DNA from 2 places in the Bacillus sp. WC2503 genome. Region 2 is predicted to be linked to the other one. Evidence: riboswitches for the same ligand, from Rfam matches in the RefSeq annotation. Region 2 holds a riboswitch; the other holds the start of a gene.
What was found. Region 2 has a riboswitch for preQ1 ahead of queC (7-cyano-7-deazaguanine synthase QueC). Riboswitches for the same ligand answer to the same signal wherever they lie in the genome.
Positions count from the first base shown of each region.

Region 1: it holds a riboswitch for preQ1, as region 2 does, so the genes downstream of both, ACUN26_RS04710 (QueT transporter family protein) here and queC (7-cyano-7-deazaguanine synthase QueC) in region 2, are expected to answer to the same signal.

Region 1 covers NZ_JBQYMD010000001.1:878,647-884,738, forward strand. The annotation lists gene ACUN26_RS04680 (GNAT family N-acetyltransferase) at 1-2, shown strand, start outside; gene ACUN26_RS04685 (cysteine hydrolase family protein) at 38-598, opposite strand; gene ACUN26_RS04690 (DUF6123 family protein) at 781-1,041, shown strand; gene ACUN26_RS04695 (DMT family transporter) at 1,044-1,949, opposite strand; gene ACUN26_RS04700 (reverse transcriptase-like protein) at 1,963-2,349, opposite strand; gene ACUN26_RS04705 (aldose 1-epimerase family protein) at 2,569-3,441, opposite strand; PreQ1 riboswitch class I at 3,574-3,618, shown strand; gene ACUN26_RS04710 (QueT transporter family protein) at 3,625-4,110, shown strand; gene ACUN26_RS04715 (ribonuclease H family protein) at 4,236-4,895, shown strand; gene ACUN26_RS04720 (zinc-finger domain-containing protein) at 4,908-5,084, shown strand; gene ACUN26_RS04725 (DUF2564 family protein) at 5,118-5,366, opposite strand; gene cspB (cold shock-like protein CspB) at 5,486-5,683, opposite strand; gene ACUN26_RS04735 (YqcI/YcgG family protein) at 5,946-6,092, shown strand, end outside.
Region 2 covers NZ_JBQYMD010000001.1:635,960-642,051, reverse strand. The annotation lists gene ACUN26_RS03450 (histidine phosphatase family protein) at 1-361, opposite strand, end outside; gene ACUN26_RS03445 (hypothetical protein) at 453-599, opposite strand; gene ACUN26_RS03440 (YkvS family protein) at 840-1,025, shown strand; gene queF (preQ(1) synthase) at 1,074-1,571, opposite strand; gene queE (7-carboxy-7-deazaguanine synthase QueE) at 1,590-2,306, opposite strand; gene queD (6-carboxytetrahydropterin synthase QueD) at 2,299-2,790, opposite strand; gene queC (7-cyano-7-deazaguanine synthase QueC) at 2,790-3,452, opposite strand; PreQ1 riboswitch class I at 3,546-3,589, opposite strand; gene kinB (sporulation sensor histidine kinase KinB) at 3,797-5,005, shown strand; gene ACUN26_RS03410 (DUF6254 family protein) at 5,017-5,133, opposite strand; gene ACUN26_RS03405 (DinB family protein) at 5,234-5,767, opposite strand; gene ACUN26_RS03400 (M3 family oligoendopeptidase) at 5,907-6,092, opposite strand, start outside.

The DNA of each region.
Region 1 (6,092 bases), 240 kb from region 2:
AACAAAGAATCCTTCTGAATGAAGGATTCTTTGTTTATTAATCACGATATTGGTCGTGAGTTGGTTGGAAGAGGTCTTCCTCGATATCTCTCACCATAGAAAAATGATCAACGTTATAATGACCGTGTAAAATTTTATTGTGATGACCAATAATTTGCTCTGCAGACAATACGTTAGAATCAGTTGTGGAATGACCGTTTTTAATTAATGTAACGTCAAATCCTTGTACAGTTGCTGTCCTAACAGCTGTGTCAATACAATGTTCAGTTTTACATCCACCTATCACAATATGATTAATTTTTTCTTCTTTTAAAAGTTCAAGTAAAGAAGTGCCATAGAATGAATTCGTTGCTGCTTTATTAATAAGGATTGCAGACTGAGGTACTTGAATTTGATTATGTACTTCAAATCCCACGCCGCTACCAGAAGCAACATCGATATCTCTTACGAAAACAATAAGGGCATTTGAATCAATTGCTTTCTGTACAGCTGTATTTAGTGTAGCTAATAACTCAGTTTTACGAAAAACTTCATTTTCTTGCTCATTTCCATCAATTAATTCTTGTTGAGCATCGATAATTAATAGTGCTTGTTTCATCGTGTCTCCCCTTTAATATGAAATAAGTTCCACTGTACATATTCCTTCAGATTGTTAGGAAATCCTCCATTGCAAGCGAAGTAAACGATTGATTTACAAAGTTGTCAAAGAAATTTCATTCTCATAGTGTGTAAAAACATGTATGATAGGAAGTGGAGAATTTTTGAGTAGGTGGGAATATCATGCAAACAGTAGAAGATTATCTTTCATTCTTACATACGAAAGGATTTAAATTATCAGAGGAAGCACAAGGGTTTATTATGTTCGGGCAAGGATATACTGGTGCATCTGATGGAATTGTGAACGCAGCAATAGAAGCGACAATTAAACATCAATTACAGTTTGATGGCAGTTATTTTGTTGCGTTATTAGAACGATTGAAAGAAGAAGAAATTACAGATAAAAAAAGCGCTAAGGCTTTTATGCGGAAGTTACAAGCGTAACTTCACGCGGCCTGCGCTTCTTTTTTTATTTTGGAAGGTAGTTCAACAAAAATCATGCCTAGAAAAATACATAGACATCCGAAAATAGCAGACATAGAAAGTTGTTCGTTAGCAACGAGAACGCCTGTTAATGCAGCAAAAACGGGCTCCATTGCGAAAATAATTGCTACTCTCGTTGGGGAAGTATGTTTCTGAGCTGATGTTTGAATGAAAAAAGCAATGGATGTCGCAAATAAGGAAGTTAGAAATAGGGCGAATAAAAAGGAATGATTTGTCCATAGCGATACTGAAAATAATTTTTCCCAATCTTCAAACAAAAAAGCGCAAATAGAAGAAAATATACCTACAGCTAATACTTGAGATGTGCTTAGTAATAAAGGTGATATTTTCTTAGAAAAGAAACCGTTAATGAGAATATGGGCAGCGAATGCGATTGCGCAACCGAGAACAAGTATATCTCCTATATTTAATTGAAAAGAATCAGCAGCTGTTAATAAATATAAACCGGCTGTTGCCACAGTGATACCGAGTACGACGAAAATGGTAGCCTTTTGTTTTAAAAAGATAAAAGATAAGATTGGAACCATAACAATGCTTAGTCCTGTTAAGAAACCTGCTTTTGAAGAAGTTGTATAGAGTAAGCCGAATGTTTGTAATAAATAGCCAACGCATAAAAAGAATCCAACAATTAATCCGGCAAAACTACTCTGCTTTATATCTTGTTTCGAAGTTTTTTGTGAGAAAATCATTTGAACAAATAATAAAATAATTCCGGCGAATAAAAAGCGAAGGCCATTAAAAGTAAATGGACCAACGAAAGACATAGCATTTTGAACGACAACAAACGTAGCTCCCCAAATAAAAGAGACAAATAATAAAGCGAGAGGAGCAAGCCACTCTTTTTTCACACTCATACCCCCGTTAATTTTGTAAGATAGCTTTTCTAGCTAATTCATCAGCGACTTTATTTTGACTACTTGGAATCCACTTAATAAAAAAGAGATCGAAACTTTTTATGTACTGTAGTGCTTCCTCTAATAGTGGTGCAAACATTTTATTTTTTGCGTATTCTTTTTCAACAGCTCGCTCGACAAGTTGCGAATCTGTACGAAAAGAGACAATGTTATAATTATGCTCCGTGCAATACTTTAATGCTGCAAGTAAAGCATGATATTCCGCTTCATGATTGGACATTGTTCCAAGTGGTAATGATAATTGTACAGGTGGCTGTATGCCTTTAATAAATACTCCCGCACCAGAAGGACCAGGATTTCCTTTTGATGCACCATCAATATACACTTCAATCAAAATGAGAAACCTCCAAATTATAAGATTATCCCCTAAAAAAATGTTTCTTTGAAGTAGGGGATAGAGTACTTATCCCGCGTTAACGGGCAGTAAGACACCCACCTCAAAACTCGGCTGAAACAATGAAGTTAGGTGGGTGATCAACTGCCCGTAAATGCCCAATTGGTGAAGGCTAATAATCAGTGGGGATGAATATCCCCCACTGATTAAAGTTTCACTTTATCCGATTGTGATGCTGTAACGGCATGTAAATGTTTCATTCGCTTGTAAAGATTGAATTCCTTTTTTTTCCTTGAAATCTTTTGCTGGATTTATTTCATCAGCGATTCCATACCAAGGTTCAATACATAAGAAAGGTGCGTTATCCCCTGATGTCCATACGCCGACAAATGGAAATCCTGCAAATTCTACTTTTACAAATTTATTATGTTTATGAGAACGAATAGAAATTTCATTCGTATTCATATTTTCAAAAATAAGTGCATCATTTTTGAATAAATCGTATGTAAGTGGCAATTCATTCGTATTTTCAGCGATTAATTGTTTTTTACTTGAAAGATAAGGTCCTTCTAATACACTTGTTTCTAAGCGTTCAGAACCGTTAAATGATAGATGATAATCTGTAAATGATTCGCCGTCTAATAGAGGGAAGTTGAATCCAGGGTGCGCTCCGATTGAGAAGAACATCTCTTTTGAAGCAGGATTGTTTACTTCATATGTAACATGTATATTTTGTTCTTCTACCTCATAAGAAATGAGTAGTTCAAATTCGTAAGGATATTTTTTTAATGTTTCTTCATTACTAGTAACGATATAAGTGATTTTTGTTTCACTTTGTTCTTTTACAGAGAACGTAAGATCACGAGCGAAACCGTGCTGAGTTAAAGAATATGGTTTACCATCTACGTAGTATGTATTATCTACTAATCGGCCGACAATTGGGAATAAAATTGGTGCGCGACGTCCCCAATAAGTAGAATCACCTTGCCATAAATATTCTGTGTTATCTTCTTTTAAGCGAACGCTTTGCAATTCTGCACCTTTGTCAGAAATGGAAACGATTACTTTTTCATTTTGTATTGTTGCTGTCATGAAGTGAAACCTCCTAAATCTTTCATATGTTTCATTATACGTTGTCTAAAAGAAAAAAGGTAGTTGATGATAGGAATCTATTGACGAAAGCGTGTCTAATGCGTAAAATATAATCTTGTTGCTTAAAAAACGAATAACGTGGTTCGAAACCATCCCACGTAAAAAAACTAAGGAGATTTTGTCATGAATATAAGAACAATAGTCGGTAATGGTATTATAGCGGCATTATATATTGCTGTTTCTATGCTTATTCAGCCATTTGGCTTTACAGGTGTACAGTTTCGTATTTCAGAGATGTTTAATCATCTCGTTGTATTTAATAAGAAAGCAAGTTACGGAATTGTATTAGGTGTATTTTTAACGAATCTCTTTTTCTCACCTATGGTCGCTTATGATTTAGTATTTGGAGTAGGGCAATCTATTCTTGCATTAGTTGCAACGATTATTTCTATGCGATTCATTAAAGGTGTTTGGGCTCGTATGATTTTTAATACAGTTATCTTTACGATTACAATGTTTATGATTGCAATTGAACTTCATCTTGCATTTGATTTACCATTTATGTGGACTTGGTTAACATGTGCAGCAGGTGAATTCGTAGTAATGGCGATTGGTATGCCTGTAATGTACTGGATTAATAAGCGAGTACAATTTGAAAGATTTATGTAATAGATGAAAGAGCTATTCCAATGGGATAGCTCTTTTTGTATGTGATTATATTGAATATAATACTGTGACTCTTGATAAAATATAATAAAATATAAATAAGAATTCTTATATAAGGGGAATTTAGCATGAAATATAAAATTCATTGGTTATATAAAACAAAACGCGGATTGCAGACGGAATTAACGACAGATTATATGAACATAGAAGAAGTACTTCAATTTGCGGAGGATTTTGAGAAAACAGGAAGAGCGAAAGAACTTTTATTTTACGATGAAATGGATGCAGAATGGTCATTAAAAGAAATGAAGAAGCTGAGTAAACAAGTGGAGGAAGAGATTCAAGAAATACATGTTTATTTTGATGGTGGGTATGATCTTCAGACGAAAGAAGCTGGAGTAGGTATATGTGTGTATTATAAAAAAGGAAATATAAACTACCGAATTCGCCGCAACGCATATATAGAAGGTATATATGATAATAATGAAGCCGAATATGCATCATTATTATACGGTATAAATATACTCGAAGAATTAGGGATTAAGTATGAAGCAGTTACGCTTCGTGGAGACTCTCAAGTTGTACTGCAGCAATTGGCTGGAGAATGGCCTTGCTATGATGAGCATTTAAATCATTACTTAGATCAAATTGAACGAAAGGCGAAGCAAATGAAATTAAAGCTTGTATGTGAGCCAATATCTAGAAAACAAAATAAAGAAGCACATCAATTAGCAACGCAAGCATTAGAAGGGACAGTCATTGATAGTCATAAAGAAATAACCGAATAGAGAGGTGCAAAGGTGGATAAAAAGCAACTCATTACAGAGGTAAATGACTTATTAGAAACGTATTGTGAAGGATGTTTTTTACGAGAACATAATCGGAAAACGAATAGTAAATATTATGCCCATTCATTTTGTATTAGGCAATGTACAGTTGGAGAAACGTTGAAAAAATATGGAGAACAGTTGTCATAAAAAACATCCAGAGAAAACTCTCTGGATGTTTTTTTAGTGCTTCGCTTCATGTAATTGATGCTCGCACTTACTTAATTTCTTTTCCTCATTCATTAAAAATGGCTCATCTAAATCTGTTGCAACAGATTTCATAATCTCAAGTTGAGAGCGAGCTGCTTCTACTGCAGTAGTGGCATGCTCCAGTGTGTCTGGATCCATTGAAATTGTTGCAGAACCTACCATTTTTTGTGCTGTTTCTACACGGAATTTCACTTCTTCAAAATCATTTACTTCTGAACCCATTGTAATTGCCTCCTTTGTGAATTGCGCATTTCACATAGTTTTCGCTCTGTAAAACGGAAATATACAAAGGAATAACAAAGGAGGTTACCAAGTAAGGTAACCTCCTGTCATATGTTGGATTAAAGTTTTACTACGTTAGCAGCTTGAGGTCCACGGTTTCCTTCAGTGATATCGAAAGATACTTCTTGACCTTCTTCTAAAGCTTTGTAGCCGTCACCTTGAATAGCCGAGAAATGTACGAATACATCGTCAGCGCCGTCCATTTCGATAAATCCAAAACCTTTTTCGTTGTTAAACCATTTTACTTTTCCTTGCATGTTACAATTCCTCCTAAAAACATTTGCTTTTTTCATTTAGTGAAATTCATTTGAAAAGATAATATAAACTAAAAATGCTATAATCTTGAATATTCTGCTAAATGATTAATTTAAATATACACGAATTGGTAGAAATTAGTCAAGTAAGCGATTTTATTTTTTGTATTTTTAAATAATTTTCTGGTCAAATGTTCAAAAAGGTATAGGACAGGCTGGTTATGTAATATTCTTTATTGAATGCTATACATAATGAGGTGAAAGAATGAACGAGTCGTACTTATTAGATAATGAAGGAATGAGAATGAGAACGGATATACCGAATTGGGTTGCAAAAGAATTTCAAAATTTTTCAAGCGTCGTGTTAGATGCAACTTTCCCATGTTATTTCGGTTTAACAGCGTTGAAAAAG
Region 2 (6,092 bases):
CAACATCTTTATGATACCCAACCATCCATAAAGCACGTCCAATAAAAAACCAAGTCCCCGGCTTACATTTAAACCATTCTGGTGCAAAAAAACTCGACGGTACTTCTACTTCCCTAAAAAGAGAATTTTGCACAAAGGACAAAGAATTCATTAATTCCGCTGCTGACTGTACAGCACGTCTTTGATCACTCGATACAATTAAATTTGCCGATTCTACTGCCTCAATTGTTTCAATCGGTATGTTACATTCCCTACTCATACTATCTACATCATATCTCTTCAGCCATTCATGAAATGAAGTAATTGTCATCGGTTCTATAGTACTATTCAAGCGACCATGACGAATAAAAGATATCCACATTCTTTTCACTCTCCATTCATCACTTACGAACTATATTATGTACTATTTCTTACATTCATCATAACATGCTGAAAATAAAAGTTACATATTGTTACATATCTCCGCCACTACTATGAGTAACTGAAGCATCTATTCCATCAAAATATGTATTCGTTTCATGTTGACGAATTTTCTTCAACTGTGTATAAGAAAATAAATATAAGAACAAAGCTATAAAGCTCCCCATAATTTCAAACATTATTTTACCGCTCCTATTTCCCCCTTATTAAACAGACCAACATCCATTTTCATTATAAAGATATAAACACTTTTTCTCCAGCATCATATGAAATATGGATATTATCTTATAAAATATGAATATTTTTCGACTTTTTCCTTTGAAAACATTTACAAAACAGGAAACATAGTTCAAAATAAAGGAAAATAAAAAATCCCAAATTATTCTTTTTTGGAAAAACTGTAACAAGGAGAGTTGCTTATGCAGATCGCAGAAACTGGAGATATCATCGAATTTAAAGGTGGAATGCAAGGCCGTGTTCAAAAGGTAAATCAAAACTCTGTTATTGTTGATATAACAATTATGGAGAATTTTAGAGAACTAGATATGGAACCTCTTACAGTTGTAAGTCATAAAAACTATACTGTCATTAATCAAAATGCATAATATAATAGAAAGAAAAGTCCTGTATAGTATACAGGACTTTTCTTTCTATTAACGATTATCAATCGTTTCCGGATATAGATCGTGGTTCATCATACGGTAATCTGCCATTTGTTCATACTTCGTTCCTGGTCGACCGTAGTTGCAATATGGATCAATTGAAATACCACCACGTGGTGTGAATTTGCCCCATACTTCAATGTAACGCGGATCCATTAATTTAATTAAATCATTCATAATTACATTCATACAATCTTCGTGGAAGTCACCGTGATTGCGGAAGCTAAATAAATATAACTTTAAAGATTTACTCTCTACCATTCTTTGTTCAGGAATGTAGCTAATATAAATTGTTGCAAAGTCTGGTTGTCCTGTTTTCGGGCATAAGCTTGTAAATTCAGGACAATTGAATTTTACAAAGTAATCACGGTTTGGATGGTTATTATCAAATACCTCTAAAATTTCTGGGCTATATTCAAATAAATATTTTGTATTTTGATTTCCTAATAATGTTACATCTTTTAAATCTTCATCTAATCTTCCTGCCATTTTAAACATCCCTTCTCTTTATACGCCTCGTTTATTTCCCCATACTAACGCATGAAGCTGCGGCAATACTTTCGCATCATTCATTTTTTTACAATTAACAGCTTTTTCAATAAGCCACTCATACTTATCTAATAATTTTTTAATAAGCATTGCATCATCCACTGTTTTCGTATCATCGTTCCCTACTTGTAAGAAAAATGGTACAGATGGATAACGTTCGTGCATCTTAACTGCATATTCAAAGTCGCGATCATCGAATACTACTACTTTTAAACTAATATCTTTTCCTGCTAGTTTCTGAATTACAGCATCTAACTTTTGATAATCTGTTTTCATTCCCGAACTTGGTGGTTTTGGCGAAATGGTTATCTCATCAATTTGAAGTAACCAATCTTGCCATTTACTCCCTTGTGTTTCTATCGCCGTTCGCATCCCATTCTCTTTTAATATAGAAAGAAGCGACTCAATATTTTTCAATAAAACAGGATTCCCACCCGAAATCGTAACATGAGAGAAATTTTCTCCTCCAATTTCAACAAGCTCATTCCAAATGTCTTCCGCTGGCATTTGTCTAATTTGATCTTTTGCCGATCCATCCCATGTAAAAGCAGAATCACACCAAGAACAGCTATAGTCACAGCCAGCAGTTCGAATAAACATAGTCTTTTGCCCGACAACCATGCCTTCTCCTTGAATAGTCGGACCGAATATTTCTAAGACAGGAATTTTACTCATCGAGCATCCACTCCCGTCTTACTTCCGCATAACTAGTTGGCGTCTCAAATAGACGAACAAATTCAACACGAGCTCCTTTATATTCGTTCACACGATTATCTTTCGTTAATGCTTCTGCCATCTTTTCATAAATCCAAACGACCATATTCTCAGCAGTCGTATTCATCGCTGGTAATGTTTCGTTTAAATAACGATGATCTAAATATATTTCAATTTCGTTTTTCCAAATTTCTTTTATATCTCCAAAGTCAATTGCAAGGCCTATTTCATTTACATATCCACTAATCCCAAATACAACTTTATATGTGTGACCATGTAAGTTTTTACATTTTCCTTCATAACAGTGTAAATGGTGCGCTGCATCAAATGTAAATTCCTTGCTGACCATTACTCTTTTATTATGATATTTGAGTTGTTTACGTTGAATATCCTTGTCCATTTTTTGCAAATTTTCTACGATGCGAAATCCAAAGAAATTATCCATTAGTTGTTCGCTCCTTCGCGTTCTTGTAAGTACGTATCTAATCCTGCTTTACGAAGTTGACATGCTGGACATTCACCGCAACCATCACCAATGATTCCGTTATAACATGTTAATGTTTTTTCTCTAACAAACTCGAATGCGCCAAGTTCATCAGATAATTTCCACGTGTCTGCTTTATCAATCCACATAAGTGGTGTATGAATGACAAATGGATAATCCATAGATAAATTTAATGTAACGTTTAACGATTTCACAAACACGTCACGGCAATCTGGATAACCACTAAAATCAGTTTCACATACACCCGTTACAATATGACGTGCCTCAACTTGTTTTGCTAATACAGCAGCAAATGATAAGAATAGTAAATTTCGTCCATCTACAAATGTCGATGGCAATTCACCTTCTTCATGTGTAATCTCCATATCCGTTCTCGTTAACGCATTTGGAGCAAGTTGATTTAATAGACTCATATCTAGTACCGTATGTTTAATTCCTAGCTCTTTCGCAATTTCCACTGCACAATCAATTTCTAATTTATGACGTTGATTGTAATTAAATGTTACAGCTTCTACTTCTGCAAACTGCTCTATTGCCCAAAATAAACATGTTGTACTATCTTGTCCACCACTAAAAACAACAACTGCTTTTTCTTTTTTCATTTCACTCATTCTCCTTCTCTACTACGAATAAGAAGAAAGAACGTTCTTGAACTGTCACAATAAAAAAACAAAACAATACCTAAGGATATTGTTGTTTCCATAGTTTTTTATAGAGGGAGTTCGCGAACCTCTCCCATGCGGTGCATGGAATTTCTTCTTTCATTGACAAAACATATTGTAACATATTGTATACTACCAGAAAAAATTTCTGATTTTTCCGCTATTTTATATTCCATTTCTTTCATTTTATAGTATGATTAATTTACTATTCGGAGAGAGGAGGCATCCCACTGAAACACTTTATTATTTACCTCTTTTTAAATATTTTATCCATTCTCGTTACAATGCTTATTTATCACTTATTTTGGAATCAAAAAGGGAAACGGTCTCCTAAATTAAATTCAGCTATATTTATTGTACTGTGTTGCCTCGCTACAATACTATGTATCACTTTTGCAGCAAAAACAAATAATGGTTTTCAATTTGATATGCGTCATATCGTATTAATTGTCGGTACATTGACAGGAGGGCCTATTGCTGGTGGTTCTATTTTAGCTGTATTAAACATATATCGCTTCTTATTAGGAGGAATAGGTGTTTTCCCATCCCTTATCGCTTCTATTGTTCTATTTATTGTTCTACTATTAACGTACAAATTTTTCAATCGAACTTCTAATCGTATAAAAATAGCACTTGCTATTATTTACAGTCTCACATATGGATTTAGCTGGATACCCTTCTTCCTTTCAGAAGTTACAAATAAGGTAGATTATATACCCCATATTATTGTGTATGAGTTATGTACGATGCTTGGTACGATCCTTATTTTATATTTACTACACATATTACAAACTCAGGTTCGTCTCCAAAATGAGCTTATGAACGCTGAGAAATTTCATTTAATCGGTGAAATGGCAGCTTCCATCTCGCACGAAATTCGCAATCCTTTAACTTCAACGAAAGGATTTTTACAACTATTGCAGTCTGATACATGTACCGAGCAAGAACGGAAATTATATATCGATATTGCCATTAATGGTATTGAGCAAGCAAATCATGTTCTCACAGACTATTTAACCTTTGCAAAACCGAGTATTGAAAAAGAACAAACACTACAACTCGAGGAAGAATTACTGCATGCACTATCTTTAATTACACCACTTGCCAATTTAACAAATGTCCGTACTCATTACATAAAGCAAAGTACTTCTTTCTTTATCGCTGGAGAGAAGCAAAAACTAAACCAATGCTTATTAAATATTTTAAAAAACTGCATTGAAGCTATGCCAAAAGGTGGCGATCTTTATTTCACATTAGTTCCTGATCATAAGCATATCCAGCTATATATAAAAGATACAGGAGTTGGCATGGATCAAGAACAGGTGAAGCGCCTCGGTTCTCCTTTCTATTCAACGAAAGAAAAAGGGACTGGTCTTGGAATGATGGTTGTATTCAGTGTTGTTCAAGCTATGAATGGAAAAATTGATATTATAAGTGAAAAAGGAATCGGTACAACCTTCTTATTAACCTTTCCACTCATACAAAAAACGTGATGAAATAATCATCACGTTTTTTCTGTTCCTTCAACTAATTCAGCAAAAGCTTTCACTTTTCCATGTGGTTTTTGATTCTCTTTACGTGCTTTCCAAGCACGCTCTTCTTCTCTCTTTTTCTTGGACATACTTTTCAACTCCTTCTTTTCTTTCTCCATGTAGTATTCCAAAGTAAGAAAGAAAACTATGCATGTATCAAAAAAGAAGTGGTTTCCCACTTCTTCCACTTTATCGCTGCAAAATTGCGTATTTCGCCTCTTTTAACTGTGTAAGATGTCTTTGTTCATGTAAATCAAGAAATTGAACCCACTGATACAAATTCAAATCATTAAAAACAGGATGCTTTAATCCATTTTCAACTAATTCTTTTTCATCTATGATACTATGAAGCGCATGTAATAGTTCTTGTCGTGAATGTTCTAGCAATTGAATTCCTTGCTGTTTTTTCATTAAAGTTTCTGTTGGTTGCATTTGCTGAGGAGCTTCTCTTTTATGTGTGCGATCAAGCGTAAGTTGGAGGTCTTTAAATGGAGTCGCATTTCTTTCATTTTTGTGTAGAGCATATACAAGGGCAGATGTGACAGATTGTTCAACTAAATGTAAGTGATGTAAAATTTGAATAATACTCCATTTATCACGGCGTGGCTTTACATTCACTTCTGTATCATTTAACATTTCAATTTCTGATAATAGCGTGCTTCGGGTAGACTGCAATGAGTTCACCAAACTTTCTAAACTCACATCCATATTAGATTGAAGCATACTTCTTTCCCCCCTTTTTGTTGGTGAAAAGAGGTGCTCCTTATTAGAAACACCTCTTTAGTATTCTGAATTTTCTTTTATTATCTCATCATTTTCCCATTATGTCGATGTTAAACATGTGAAAAAAAGCGCATGTTTTTTACAATTTTGTGTCGTCAATCGCATGTAACCATGCTTCAATTTCTGTAATGACACTTTTCACACAACCTTCAGCAAATGGTGATGTTAAATTTGCCACTTCTACTAATTCTAAGAATGATTTACTTCCACCTTGTTGGCAAAGGTTCACATAATCTTCCCATGCCTCTTGTCTATTATCTCTTGC